Regions from separate parts of the Rhizobium sp. P1_E1 genome, predicted to be linked through region 1. Evidence: riboswitches for the same ligand, from Rfam matches in the RefSeq annotation. Region 1 holds a riboswitch; the other holds the start of a gene.
What was found. Region 1 has a riboswitch for FMN ahead of ribB (3,4-dihydroxy-2-butanone-4-phosphate synthase). Riboswitches for the same ligand answer to the same signal wherever they lie in the genome.

Region 1 (7,326 bases):
CTAAACAGACAGAGAAAGGAAGAGCGGTGTCCGACATCACTCTGAACGCCCCGAAGCTTTTCGATCTCAGCGGCCAGGTTGCCATCGTTACCGGAGCCGGCAGCGGCATCGGGCAGCGCATTGCCATCGGCCTTGCACAGTGCGGCGCCGACGTGGCGTTACTCGACCGTCGAACCGACGACGGGCTGGCCAGGACGGCTGAACATATTCGCGCCGCTGGCCGCCGTTCGATCCAGATCGCGGCTGATGTCACGAGCAAGTCTTCCCTTGGAGAGGCAATAGCACGGACCGAGGCAGATCTCGGCGCATTGACACTTGCAGTCAACGCGGCGGGCATCGCTAACGCGAACGCAGCGGAAGAGATGGAGGAGGACCAATATCAGACGTTGATGGATATCAACCTGAAAGGCGTCTTTCTTTCCTGCCAGGCAGAGGCTCGCGCCATGCTGAAGAATGGACGCGGCTCCATCGTCAACATCGCTTCCATGTCGGGTGTGATCGTAAACCGAGGACTGAGCCAAGCGCACTATAACGCCTCCAAGGCGGGCGTGATCCATATGTCGAAGTCTATGGCGATGGAATGGGTCGACCGCGGCATTCGCGTCAACACCATCTCCCCCGGATACACGGCAACGCCCATGAACACCCGTCCGGAGATGGTTCATCAGACCAAGCTCTTCGAAGAGCAAACGCCAATGCAGCGAATGGCAGCGGTGGACGAGATGGTTGGCCCGGCAGTGTTCTTGCTGTCGAATGCGGCAAGCTTCGTGACCGGCGTCGATCTTCTCGTCGACGGCGGTTTCTGCTGCTGGTGATGGCGAGGCGAAAGCTCATTGCCGGCAATTGGATAATGAACGGTCTCGCTTCCTCCCTAGCTGAGATCGAGGCGCTGAAGGGAATAACGGGCAAGACGGCGTGCGATATCGTCGTCTGCCCGCCCTTCACGCCGATCGAACGGGCTGTCGAACGGACGGCGCCCAAGACTGCCTGAATTCGCCAAGACTATCTCGGCAACCGCTTGAGCTCCAATAATCATCGCAGGGCAGGTCACGCCCAGATTTGCTGTTTACCGGGAAGGAAAGAGCATGAAACGCTTCGAAGATAAGACGGTCGTGATCACGGGAGGCAGCCGCGGCATCGGCGCTGCCATCGCCAGACGCTTTGCGCGCGAAGGCGCCAATCTCGTCGTTTCGGCCAACGAGGAGCTGGTCCACGGCGTTGCCGAACAGATCCGGGCCGAAGGCGGCAAGGCGATCTCCTTCATCGGCGACGTTACCGACAAGGCAAGCGTCAAGGCCCTCTACGATGCCGCCGAGAAGGAATTCGGCTCGGTCGACGTCTCGATCCAGAATGCCGGCGTCATTACCATCGCCCGGGTCGAGGACCTGACCGAAAACGAGTGGGACAAGGTGATGGCCGTCAACACCAAAGGCGTTTTCCTCTGCGCTCAGGAGGCGATATCAAGAATGCGCAAGCACAAGCGCGGCGGCCGCATTATCAACACCGCTTCCGGCCAGGCCCGCGATGGCTTCATCTACACCCCGCATTACGCCGCCTCGAAGATGGGCGTCGTCGGCATCACCCAGAGCCTGGCCAAGGAAGTCGCGACCGAGAAGATCACCGTCAACGCCTTCTGCCCCGGCATCATCGAGACCGACATGTGGGCCTATAACGACCAGGCCTGGGGCAAGCTGCTCGGCAACTACGCCCCCGGCGAACTGATGAAGGAATGGGTCGCGGGCATCCCGATGAAACGGGCCGGCTCCGGAGAGGATGTCGCCGGCCTGGTCACCTTCCTCGCCAGCGATGACGCCGCCTATATCACCGGCCAGACGATCAATGTCGACGGCGGCCTGATCATGTCCTGATGCATGTCGCCTAAAAGTGCGCAGTGGTTTGGGACAACGACATGCATGGAAGGATCAAACCACCAACGAAGCACGGAAGGCGAGCCGGTCGTCGCCTCCATGTGAACAGTGTGTCCATCGGCGTTAGGGCAGCTTTGCATTTTTGCCCGGTCGAGTGACCTTGCCATCCGCCTGTTTTTGATCCTATCTTTGAAATGTTCTCAGGGCGGGGTGCAATTCCCCACCGGCGGTATCAGGAGCAATCCTGGAGCCCGCGAGCGCTTCCGGCACCACAGCGCCGCGCGTCTTTCAGACGCGCAAACGACGCTGTAGCACTTTGAATTGCTGGAAGGTCAGCAGATCCGGTGAGATGCCGGAGCCGACGGTATAGTCCGGATGGAAGAGGACAACACGGGCAGTCGCACTCCATCACGGAGTCGGCTGACGTTTGTTCGCCCAAGGGCAGAAGGCTCGCTCACGGATTGAGCCGAGCAGACCATGTCAGTACGCTGACATAACCCTTGAAAGGCCAGACAGCATGACTATTGCAACAATTGAAGATGCCATATCAGCCATTGCCAGCGGCAAGATGGTCGTCGTCGTTGACGACCAAAACCGGGAAAACGAAGGCGATATCGTGGTCGCGGCCGATGCCGTTACTCCGGAAACAATCGCCTTCATGATGACCCACGCCCGCGGCCTCGTCTGCATTGCCATGGAAGGCGAGCGCCTCGATGCGCTCGATATTCCGCTGATGGTGCCCAACAACACGGAATCGCACAAAACCGCCTTTACGGTCTCGGTCGATTATCTCAAGGGCACGACGACGGGCATCTCGGCTGCCGACCGCGCCGCCACCGTCCGCGCCCTCGTCGACGATCGCGCAAAGCCAGATGAATTCGCCCGCCCCGGTCACATCTTTCCGCTGCGCGCCAACCCCCGCGGCGTGCTCGGCCGCCCCGGCCATACCGAAGCCGCCGTCGATCTCGCCCGCCTCGCCGGAAGGGTCCCCGCCGGCGTCATCTGCGAAGTCGCCAACGACGACGGAACCATGTCCCGTCTGCCCGAACTCACGCTCTTCGCCGAACGCCACAACCTACCCCTCGTCACCATCGAGGATCTGGTCGCCTACCTCGACCGCCAGGCGGAAAGAGACATACGCGAAGTCGCCTGATCGATGCCTTAGTTGCGGCGGCATAGCCCGCCGCAACAAAGAACGTGCCGCAGTGATGACACTGACGGCACCTTCCCTTGCCGGTCCTATGTCCGGCTGATCGAAACCCCACCATCCGCCAGCATCGCCGTGCCGGTCACGAAGCTCGACATGTCGGAGGCGAGGAAAAGCGCCGCATTGGCGATCTCTTCGGGTTGCGCCATGCGTTTCAGCGCATGCAGCCCCTCCACGAAGGCGAGCACCTCCGGCGTGGCATCCGGCGCGTTGGTAATGCTGGCGGGTGTGTCGGTGCCGCCGGGAAGCAATGCGTTGACGCGGATCTTCTGCGCTCCGAGTTCAGCGGCGAGCACTTGCACGAAGCCGATCAGCCCCGCCTTGCTCGCCGCATAGGCGGCCATGCCAGGCATGCCGACGGTGTGGCCGACGAAAGTCGAGGTGAAGATCAGCGATCCGCCGCCTTTTCCCATCGCCGCCGACTGGTGCTTGGCGCCGAGGAAGGCGGCGGTGAGATTGGTCTCGATCGTCTCGCGCCAGCCCTCCAGCGACAGCCCGGCGACCGGCCCCATCTCACCGAGGATGCCGGCATTGTTGAAGGCGATGTCGAGCCGGCCGAAACGCGAAACTGCCGTCTCGACGAGCCTTGCCTGCAGCGCCTCGTCCCTGACATCGCCTGATATGGCGACGGCCTGACCACCCTCCGCCTCGATTTCCGCGATGATGGCATCGAGCGCGTCCTGCCGCCGGCCGGTGACCACGAGCTTGGCGCCCTGCCGTGCAAAGAGTTTCGCCGCCGCGCGGCCGATGCCGGAACTTGCGCCGGTGATGATTGCGATCTTGTCGTTGAGAAGTGTCATATCGATCTCTCCTGGGTTGTTGCGAGACCTGAGATGCTCAAACATCAGGCGATGCAGCCACCCGTTTCCCGAGCAGGACGAGAAAAACGCCTATGGCCGAACCGGCAACGCGACGGCGCGTCCTCATCGACGCCTTGATCGCGGCGTCGGAAATATCGGAATTCACGTTATAAAACAGGCACTTGTCTAGACTTCCACCCACACGCCTGCGTTGACATCAGCGCCATTGTGCACCGCATCATCGATTTATCCCTGGTGTGACATTCATCCGATTCCCTTCATGCATCTTCGCGACTAAAAGGAGCGCACAGGTAACGGGAATCTCTTCATGCCGCGGTCACGCAATACTGAGGGCGCCATCTATATGAGCATGGCAATGGCCGGCTTTTCCGCGAGCGACGCTCTGTCCAAATCGGTGATCGCCTATATGAACGCCGGCGAGATCATGTTCCTGCGCGGTCTCTTCACCAGCCTGCTCGTCTATCTGATTGCCTGGAAAATGGGCGCGCTGCGCTCCTGGCGCATCATGCTGCAGCCGATGATCATCTTCAGGATCATCTGCGAGACGCTCTCCGCCGTCACCTATATCACCGCGCTCGGCATGATGCCGATCGCCAATGCCTCGGCGATCCTGCAGTCGCTGCCGTTGGTCGTCACTTTCGGTGCTGCGCTGTTCTTCGGTGAGCCGGTCGGCTGGAGGCGCTGGTCGGCGATCCTCGTCGGCCTCGTCGGCGTGATGATCATTATCCGCCCTGGCCCGGAAGGATTCACCGCCGCCGCCCTGCTCTGCGTCGCCGCGGTGCTGACGACGGCCGGCCGCGATCTCGCCACCCGGAGCATCAGCCCGGAAATTCCCTCACTGATGATAACCGTCATCACCGCCATATCAGCCTCCTTCTTCGGCGCGCTGCTCATCCCGCTGCTCGGCGGCTGGCAGCCGGTCAGCGCTAGCGCACTTGGGCATCTCGTGCTCGCATCGGTGCTGGTGCTCGTCGGCTACCAGTCGGTTATCCTCGCCATGCGCACCGGCGAAATCTCCTTCGTCGCGCCGTTCCGCTATACCAGCCTGATCTTTTCCTCTCTGCTCGGCTTCCTCTTCTTCGCCGAAGTGCCTGACAGCTGGACGCTCGTCGGCGCTGCGATCGTCATCGCCTCCGGCCTCTATACGTTCTATCGTGAGGCCAAGCGCCGCGTATCGCCGATCGCGCAGGAATCCGCGCCGCGCGCGCCGGTCTGAGGAAGGATGATGGCTGAATTCTCGCTTGGCAGATCTGATATAGCAGGCGTCGTATTGGCCGGCGGCCGCTCGCAGCGCATGGGCCGCGACAAGGCAGGCGTGATGCTCGGGGCCGAGAGCCTGCTCCACCATGTGCTGACCCGCCTCTCGCAGCAGGCCCCGCTCGTTGCCGTCAATGCCGATGCCGCCGCCGAGGGCGTGCCTGTCGTTCCTGACCGTTTTCGCGGTAAGGCCGGGCCGATGGCCGGCATCCATGCAGCCATGGTCTATGCCGCCGGCCTGCCCTCGATCACCCATGTCGTCACCGTCTCGGTGGATTGCCCGTTCTTCCCGGCCGATCTCGTCGCCCGGCTGGCGGCAGCGATCGAGCACCCGTCGCAGATCGCCATTGCCGCCTCCGAGGGCCGCAGCCATCCCGTCTTCGGGCTGTGGCCGGTGACGCTGGCCGCCGATCTCGAAGCCTGGATCACCACCGACGAGAAGCGCCGCGTACGCGACTTCCTGTTACGGCATGACGTTACGGAAGTGGCGTTTCCGCTGCATCCGACCCGCGCCAGCCTGCTCGACCCTTTCTTCAACATCAATACGCCCGACGATCTCGTCGAGGCGGAACGCTGGCTGGAGGCCCTTCGCGGATGACCGCACCGAAAATCTTCGGCATCGCCGGCTGGAAGAACTCAGGCAAGACGGGGCTCGCCGTCCGACTGGTGACGGAGTTCACCCGCCGCGGCTACAGGATCTCGACGATCAAGCACGCCCATCATGATTTCGACATCGACAAGGTCGGGGCCGACAGCTACCGCCACCGCCAGGCCGGCGCCCACGAGGTCACCATCGTCTCCGGCACCCGCTACGCCATCATGCACGAGCTGCGCGGTGCCCCCGAACCTGTGTTCGAGGAGATCCTCGCCCGCCTCGCCCCCTGCGACCTCGTGCTGATCGAAGGTTACAAGCGCGAGCCGATCCCGAAGATCGAGGCCCGCCGCCTGGAGGCGGCAAATCGTGAACCGTTGGCACCAAGCGATCCCCATATCTGCGCTATCGCCGCCGATCATGCCGTCACGGATACGGCCCTGCCGGTCTTCGATCTGGACGACACGGGCGCCATCGCCGATTTCATTGCTGGCATCGTCGGCCTTGGACAGGCCAAGGCATAATTCTTAAATCGGAATCGAATTAAGGACAAAATGATGCAGCGCTTAAAAGTGTTACAGCGTCCTTTGCGCGCCTGAAAGGACGCGCGGCAGTGGAGGCCCTGAGCCCCGTGCACCACTGCCGGACCTGAGAAGCTGAATTGTTTCGCTTGCCATCGCCTTGGCGATTTCCTTGGCGAGCTGAGCCTGATCATAGGGCTTTGCCAATCTCGGAAGATCGATATCGGTGCCGGCGGGAAGATCGGCGTAACCTGTCGCCAGCACGATCGGCAATGCTGGATAAATCTCCCTTGCGGCCTGGGCAAGCTGTGCGCCGGTCATACCAGGCATCGAATAGTCGGTTATGACAAGGTCGAAATGCTGACCGCTGCTGATCAGTTCCAGCGCCTGCGCGCCGGAGTTTGCTTCGACGACCTCGTGGCCGAGATCTTCAAGCATGTCGACCGAACTCATGGCGATCAAGGCATCGTCATCGACCAGCAGGATCTTCAGTCTGGATGCAGCTTGCGGAACGGGCAGTTCCGCTTCGATCACCCGCTCGGGGCGCTGTTCGGTTGCCGGAAGCCACAACTCAGCGGTCGTCCCGACCCCAAGTTCGCTTGTCAGACGAAGTGCGCCATTGAGCTGAACGGCAAGCCCGTGGATCATCGATAAGCCGAGGCCCGTGCCCTTTCCGAGTTCCTTGGTCGAGAAAAACGGATCGACCGCCTTCTTCAGCGTCTCCGCGTCCATGCCGGTGCCGCTATCGGCCACCGCCAACACAAGATAGGCGCCCTTGTCGAGAGTGCCGTCATCGCCGGCCACCTGCGCATCACGCAGCGATATGGACAGCGTCCCGCCATCCGGCATCGCATCGCGGGCATTGACCGCAAGGTTGAGCAGCGCCAGTTCGAGCTGGTTCGCATCGACCAGCGCCGGCGGCAGGGTTGCCGGCAGGATGGTTTCGATGCTGATCGAGGATCCCACAGAGCGCCGCAGCAGATCTTTCATGCCGGAGACCAGCTCGGCCAGATCGATCGGCTTGACCTGCAGATCCTGCTGTCTGGCAAAAGCCAGCAGC
Region 2 (7,326 bases), on a different contig from region 1:
GCGCATCCGCTCGCGCGTCAAGCGCCAGATGGAGAAGACCCAGCGCGAGTATTACCTCAATGAACAGATGAAGGCGATCCAGAAGGAACTCGGCGACGGCGAGGAAGGCCGCGACGAGATGAGCGAACTGGAAGAGCGCATCTCCAAGACCAAGCTGTCCAAGGAAGCCCGTGAAAAGGCCGATGCGGAACTGAAGAAGCTGCGTCAGATGAGCCCGATGTCGGCGGAAGCCACCGTCGTGCGCAACTATCTGGACTGGCTGCTCGGGATCCCCTGGGGCAAGAAGTCGAAGATCAAGGCCGATCTCAACAATGCCGAGAAGATCCTCGAAGCCGATCACTTCGGTCTCGACAAGGTCAAGGAGCGCATCGTCGAATATCTGGCCGTGCAGGCTCGCGCCACCAAGATCAAGGGCCCGATCCTCTGCCTCGTCGGCCCTCCGGGTGTCGGCAAGACTTCGCTCGCCCAGTCGATCGCCAAGGCGACCGGCCGTGAGTATGTCCGCATGGCGCTTGGCGGCGTTCGTGACGAAGCCGAAATCCGCGGTCACCGCCGCACCTATATCGGCTCGATGCCCGGCAAGGTCATCCAGTCGATGAAGAAGGCGAAGAAGTCCAACCCGCTCTTCCTGCTCGACGAGATCGACAAGCTCGGCCAGGATTATCGCGGCGATCCGTCCTCGGCCCTGCTGGAAGTGCTCGATCCGGCGCAGAACATGACCTTCATGGACCACTATCTGGAAGTCGAATACGACCTGTCGGATGTGATGTTCATCACGACGGCAAATACGCTGAATATTCCAGCGCCCCTGATGGACCGCATGGAGATCATCCGTATCGCCGGCTACACCGAGGATGAAAAGCGCGAAATCGCCAAGCGGCACCTGCTGCCGAAGGCCATCAAGGAACATGCGTTGCAGCCGGAAGAATTCTCGGTCAGCGACGACGCCCTGATGGCGATCAGCCAGCAGTACACCCGCGAAGCCGGCGTCCGCAACTTCGAACGCGAACTGATGAAACTCGCCCGCAAGGCGGTCACCGAGATCATCAAGGGCAAGACGAAGGCCGTTCATGTGACGGCTGCCAACATCTCCGACTACCTGGGCGTCCCGCGCTTCCGCCATGGCGAAGCCGAGGGCGAGGATCAGGTCGGCGTCGTGACCGGTCTTGCCTGGACGGAAGTCGGTGGTGAGCTGCTGACCATCGAAGGCGTGATGATGCCGGGCAAGGGCCGCATGACGGTCACCGGCAATCTGAAGGAAGTCATGAAGGAATCGATCTCGGCAGCGGCCTCCTATGTTCGCTCGCGCGCTGTCGATTTCGGCATCGAGCCGCCGCGCTTCGACAAGAGCGACATCCACGTGCACGTGCCGGAAGGCGCGACGCCGAAGGATGGCCCCTCGGCCGGCGTCGCCATGGCAACCGCGATCGTCTCGATCATGACAGGCATCCCGGTGGATAGGCATGTGGCCATGACCGGTGAAATCACCCTTCGCGGTCGTGTGCTGCCGATCGGTGGTCTCAAGGAAAAGCTGCTCGCAGCGCTTCGCGGCGGCATCAAGAAGGTGCTGATTCCGGAGGAAAACGCCAAGGACCTGGCGGAGATTCCCGATAACGTGAAGAACAACATGGAGATCATCCCGGTATCCCGCATGGGCGAGGTGATCAAGCATGCGCTGATCCGGCGACCGGAGCCGATCGAATGGGACGGCACGGTAGAAACGCCCGTCATCGCAACGGTCGAAGGCCTCGATGAGACAGGCGCAACCATAGCGCATTGAGTGGCCTTTGCCACATTTACGCCCAATTGGGGCAAAACACGCAAAAAGGCTGGCGGAAACGCCAGCCTTTTTTGTGAAAACGTCATGTAGACGCTTGCTTTTCCTTGATTTGCAGGGCTTTTGGGTTTTCGGCGGGCCTGATGAAACCTATTCTGCGCCTAGCTTACTTTTGAGTCGTTTCATACCATTTAGAAAGGGGTGGAAACATGAACAAGAATGAACTCGTGTCCGCAGTAGCCGAAAAGGCAGGGCTGACGAAGTCTGACGCGGCTTCCGCTGTTGACGCGGTTTTCGACGTTGTCCAGGCTGAACTCAAGAACAAGGGCGACATCCGCCTCGCGGGTTTCGGCAGCTTCACCGTTTCTCATCGTGCCGCAACGAAGGGCCGTAATCCGTCGACGGGCGCTGAAGTCGACATTCCGGCTCGCAACGTGCCCAAATTCACGCCTGGCAAGGGCCTGAAGGACGCCGTCAACGGCTGATCTGATATTATCCGTCAGCCGGAAACGAGACCGGTTGTGAAGGATTTGAGAGGGGTTCGGCTTTGCCGGACCCCTTTTGCTTTAGGAACACTCTTGCCGCCGCGCGGGCTTTGATCTACGACATTTCTGTTCTCAGGGCGGGGTGAAACTCCCCACCGGCGGTAAGAGTTTCGGCTCGAGCCCGCGAGCGCCTTCCCTCATGTCCAAGCGGGGGAAGGGTCAGCAGATCCGGTGCGATTCCGGAGCCGACGGTTAAAGTCCGGATGGAAGAGAATGAGTGTTGGCCGTGCGAAGGGCAGGGATCCGCCATGTCGCTCGTGTCCGTGCCTCATGCGTCCTGATTTATGTTGGTCCCTGTTTTGGATGAAAGACATGAATCAGACTTCCCTTGCAGTCTCGCCGTCCCGCGCCGTTGTCGGTGCACTCTGGATGGTGCTTGCCGGCATTGCTTTTTCGCTTCTCAACGTCGTCACCCAATGGCTGACGATGAAGCTTGCCTTTCCCTCGGCGTCGGCAGCCTTCTGGCAATATGGCTTCGCCTTCCTGTTTTCGTTGCCGTTCCTTAAGAGGCTCGGCCTCGCGGCGATGCGCACGCACTATCCCTGGCGTCACCTCGCGCGCGTCGCGCTTGCCGCGCTCGGCGTCGAGGCCTGGGTCGCCGGCCTTGCCGCCGTGCCGATCTGGCAGGCGATCGCACTGGTGATGACCTCGCCCTTCTTCATCATTCTGGGTGCCCGGCTTTTCCTCGGTGAGCGCGTCGGCCCGGCCCGCTGGGCCGCGACGGCGGCGGGTTTCACCGGAGCGATGATCATCCTGCAGCCATGGTCGGACGGCTTTGGCTGGGCGGCACTCCTGCCTGTGCTCTCGGCGATGCTGTGGGGCGCCTCGTCGCTGATCACCAAAAGCCTGACGGGCATTGAACGACCGGAGACGATCACCGTCTGGCTGCTCGTTCTGCTGACCCCGATAAACGGCGGGCTGGCGCTTGCGGCAGGTTTTGCAGTGCCGACGGGCGCAACGCTTGCCCTGTTCTTGCTGGCGGGGCTGCTGACCGCCGCAGCGCAGTATTTCCTGACGCTTGCCTATGCCGCAGCCGATGCCGCCTACGTCCAGCCGTTCGATGATCTCAAGCTGCCGTTGAACGTGCTGGCCGGTTGGCTGTTCTTTGGCTATGCGCCGGCGGGTTACCTTTGGCTGGGAGCAGCTCTCATCCTGTCTGCCTCGCTCTTCATCATGCGAAACGAGATGCGCCGGGAGCGCAAACCAGCCTGATGTGGTCTGGCGCAAAATGTCGCCTCTGTCATGCCTCTGTCATGCCGCTCGCGCAGAAAACTCCTGTTTCGAATGTTCGACACATGGGGGATTTCATGACAATTTCATCGCGCAAGGCAGCGCTCGCTGCCGTGCTTCTCGCATCCGTTGCCTTTCCGGCCGCGGCCGAACCGGTTTTCAATCGCATCGCTTCCTTCCCGGTTGCGCAGAACCTGCCGGCTGACAAGGACAAGCTTTCGGTGAGCTCCGCCGAAATCATCACCGCGACCGACGACGGCAACACGCTGATCTATAGCGACAGCCCGCTCGGCGCGATCGGCTTCATCGACATTACCGATGCCAAGGCTCCGAAGGCCGGCGGCGCGGTGATGATGGACGGCGAGCCGACATCGGTCACCTCGAGCGGCGGCAAGGCGCTCGTTGCCGTCAACACTTCCGAAAACAAGGCGAAGCCCTCGGGCCGTCTCGCCATCGTCGACGTGGCGACCAAGAAGATCGAAAACAGCTGCGATCTCGGCGGCCAGCCGGATTCGATCGCCCTCAACAAGGATAAGACGCTCGGCACCATCGCGATCGAAAACGAGCGCGACGAAAAGGTCAATGACGGCAAGATCCCGCAAATGCCGGCTGGCGACCTCGTCGTCTTCCAGGTCAGGAACGGCACCGTCGATTGCGGCACGATCAAGCACGTGGCGCTGACCGGGCTTGCCGGCGTCGCCCCGGAGGATCCGGAGCCGGAATTCGTCGCCTTCAACAGCCTGAACGAGATTGCTCTGACGCTGCAGGAAAACAATGAGATCGTCATCATCGACGCCAACACGGCTGAAGTGAAGACGCATTTCTCCGCCGGCAGCGTCGATCTCACCGGTATCGACACCAAGCGTGACGGCGCCCTGAAATTCTCGGGCGAAGCCAAAGGCGTGCTGCGCGAACCCGACGCCGTGAAGTGGCTGGACGACAACCGCCTCGTCGTCGCCAATGAAGGCGACTACCAGGGCGGCTCGCGCGGCTTCACCATCTTCGACAAGACGGGCAAGCTTCTCTACGAATCGGGCGCATCCTTCGAACGCGCCGTCGCCCATATCGGCCACTATCCGGAAAGCCGGTCAGGATCGAAGGGCGTCGAGCCGGAAGGCCTCGAAGCCGCCAAGTTCGGGGACGATCAGTATTTCTTCCTGCTCGCCGAGCGTGCTTCGGTCGTCGGCGTCTATAAGGATACCGGTGCCGATCCCGAACTCGTCCAGTTGCTGCCGTCCGGCATTTCGCCGGAAGGCGCGATCGCCATCCCTAAGCGCAATCTCCTCGTGACTGCCAACGAACTCGACCTCGGAAAGGATGGCGGCGCGCGCTCGCATGTGATGATCTACGAGCGCTCGGAAGGCGAAAAGGCCTATCCGCAGATCGTCTCCGCCGAGAAGGACGGCAATCCGATCGGCTTTGCAGCCCTTTCGGGTCTCGCCGCCGTTCCGGGCAAGCCGGGCATGCTCTACGCCGTCAGCGACAGCGTTCTGGGCTCGCAGCCGACGATCTACACGATCGATGCCAGCAAGAAGCCGGCCGTCATCACCGACGCCCTCGTCGTCAAGCGTGACGGCGCCCCGGCCCAGAAGCTCGACATCGAAGGCATCGCGGCTGCTGCCGACGGCTCCTTCTGGCTCGCCTCGGAAGGTTACAGCGAGCGTCTCGTTCCGCATGCCCTCTACAACGTCAATGCCAAGGGCGACATCAAGGCCGAGATTGCCCTGCCGAAGGAGCTCGTCGCCAACGAAATCCGCTACGGCTTTGAAGGCGTGACCATTGTCGGCACCGGCGACGATGCGACGCTCTGGATGGCGGTCCAGCGTGAGTGGAGCGATGACGAGAAGGGCTTCGTCAAGCTCGTCTCCTACAATCCGAAGAAGAGGGAATGGGGTGCTGTGCGCTATCCGCTCGACAAGACGGAAAGCGGCTGGGTCGGCCTGTCGGAAATCTCGGCCCAGGGCGACAGCGTCTACATCATCGAGCGCGACAACCTCGTCGGTGATGCCGCCAGGCTGAAGAAGCTCTACAAGGTCGCGATATCGGACCTGAAGCCCGCCAAGCTCGGCGGCGAGCTGCCGGTCGTCAAGAAGACCGAAGCCCACGACTTCCTCGGTGAGCTGAAGACCGCGACCAACGGCTACGTGCTGGACAAGCTTGAAGGCTTCACCTTCGACGCATCGGGCAAGCCCTATGCGGTCACCGACAATGACGGCGTCAGCGACTCCTCCGGCGAGACCCTGTTCTTTCCGGTTGACCTGGTCGGCACCAACTGAGCTTCTGAAAGTTCCACGACATAAAAATGGCCGGGCGAAAACCCGGCCATTTTCGTCTCGGAGTATTGGGCGCCTACCAGCGCTGATGCACATGCGGCGCGATCAGCCGCTCGTAAATCTCGCGCGTTGCTGCCATGACATCGGCCGAAAGCGGCGCCAGATTGGCAGCAGCCGCATTGCCCTTGGCCTGCTCGGCGTTACGCGCGCCGGGGATGACGACGGTGACGGCGTCGCTCATCAGGATCCAGCGGAGCGCGAAGGCGGCCATGGTGGCGCCCTCGGGCACCAGCTTGCGCACCTCTTCCACCGCCTGCAGGCCGACCTCAAAGGGCACGCCGGCAAAGGTCTCGCCGACATCGAAGGCTTCACCGTTGCGGTTGAAATTGCGGTGGTCGTCGCTGGCGAAATGTGTGTCCCGGGTGATCTTGCCGGAGAGAAGACCGCTGGCGAGCGGTACGCGGACGATGATCGCCACGTTCCTGCGGCGTGCTTCCTGGAAGAACAGGTGATCGGGGCGCTGGCGGAAGATGTTGTAGATGATCTGGATGCTGACGACGCCGGGATATTCGATCGCCTTCAGACCGTCCTCGACCTTCTCGACGCTGACGCCGTAACCCTTGATCTTGCCGGCCTTCTGCAGCGCGTTCAGGTCCTCGAAGACCTCCGGCTGGTAAAGCACCTCACGCGGCGGGCAGTGGAGCTGCACGAGGTCGAGACTGTCGACGGCAAGATTCGTCAGGCTGCGGTCGATGAAGCCTTCGAGATTAGCCTTGGTGTAGCCTTCCGCGACATGCGGGTTGAGGCGGCGGCCCGCCTTGGTAGCGACCATCGGACGCACACCGCCGCGCGTCTTCAGCACGTCGGCAATGATCTTTTCCGAGCGCCCGTCGCCATAGACGTCAGCCGTATCGATGAATGTCATGCCGGCATCGAGCGCGGCATTGAGCGCCGCGCGTCCGTCGGCCTCGCTGATATCGCCCCAGGAGCCGCCGATCTGCCAGGCGCCGAAGCCGACATTGGTGACGGTGAAGGGCATGCGGCCAAAAGCATGGTGTTTCATGAAAAATCCTCCCTACTGCATGTCGCCCGGAAGTGTGCGGGGACAGCGACATGCATAAAAACAAAGAGCCAAAGCGCATCGCATGAATCAAGCACGATGCGACGCGCTTTGGTGATGAAAGCCACTGGAACTATCAGGCGGGTGACTCCGCGGCAATTGCCGATCCGGCTTTGATTGGTCGCCTCGATGAAATATCGTCGCGATATAAGGCTTCAACCGCAATGAATGGAAAAGGAAAGATCATGGAGATCAAACCCGCCGGCTCTCGCCCCTCGACGAAGCCACCGGCCGACTATTTCACCGGCGCCGTTCGCCAGGATCCGCTGATGGAAACGCCGGCGCCGGCACGGGCGAGGGCGGTCTCCGTCACCTTTGAACCCGGCGCCCGCACGGCCTGGCATACGCATCCGCTCGGCCAGACACTGATCGTGACATCAG

Region 2: linked by a shared signal. The riboswitch ahead of ribN (riboflavin transporter RibN) and the one ahead of ribB (3,4-dihydroxy-2-butanone-4-phosphate synthase) in region 1 are both predicted to bind FMN.

Annotation. Positions count from the first base shown of each region.
Region 1 covers NZ_JBFUAY010000052.1:12,335-19,660, forward strand. The annotation lists gene AC1D1Z_RS18565 (sugar ABC transporter ATP-binding protein) at 1-4, shown strand, start outside; gene AC1D1Z_RS18570 (SDR family oxidoreductase) at 27-815, shown strand; gene AC1D1Z_RS18575 (hypothetical protein) at 851-991, shown strand; gene AC1D1Z_RS18580 (glucose 1-dehydrogenase) at 1,086-1,868, shown strand; FMN riboswitch at 2,061-2,259, shown strand; gene ribB (3,4-dihydroxy-2-butanone-4-phosphate synthase) at 2,386-3,021, shown strand; gene AC1D1Z_RS18590 (SDR family oxidoreductase) at 3,108-3,875, opposite strand; gene AC1D1Z_RS18595 (DMT family transporter) at 4,204-5,112, shown strand; gene mobA (molybdenum cofactor guanylyltransferase MobA) at 5,122-5,751, shown strand; gene mobB (molybdopterin-guanine dinucleotide biosynthesis protein B) at 5,748-6,269, shown strand; gene AC1D1Z_RS18610 (ATP-binding protein) at 6,321-7,326, opposite strand, start outside.
Region 2 covers NZ_JBFUAY010000012.1:68,597-75,922, reverse strand. The annotation lists gene lon (endopeptidase La) at 1-1,780, shown strand, start outside; gene hupB (DNA-binding protein HupB) at 1,987-2,262, shown strand; FMN riboswitch at 2,387-2,541, shown strand; gene ribN (riboflavin transporter RibN) at 2,626-3,534, shown strand; gene AC1D1Z_RS07520 (esterase-like activity of phytase family protein) at 3,618-5,828, shown strand; gene AC1D1Z_RS07515 (aldo/keto reductase) at 5,902-6,888, opposite strand; gene AC1D1Z_RS07510 ((R)-mandelonitrile lyase) at 7,131-7,326, shown strand, end outside.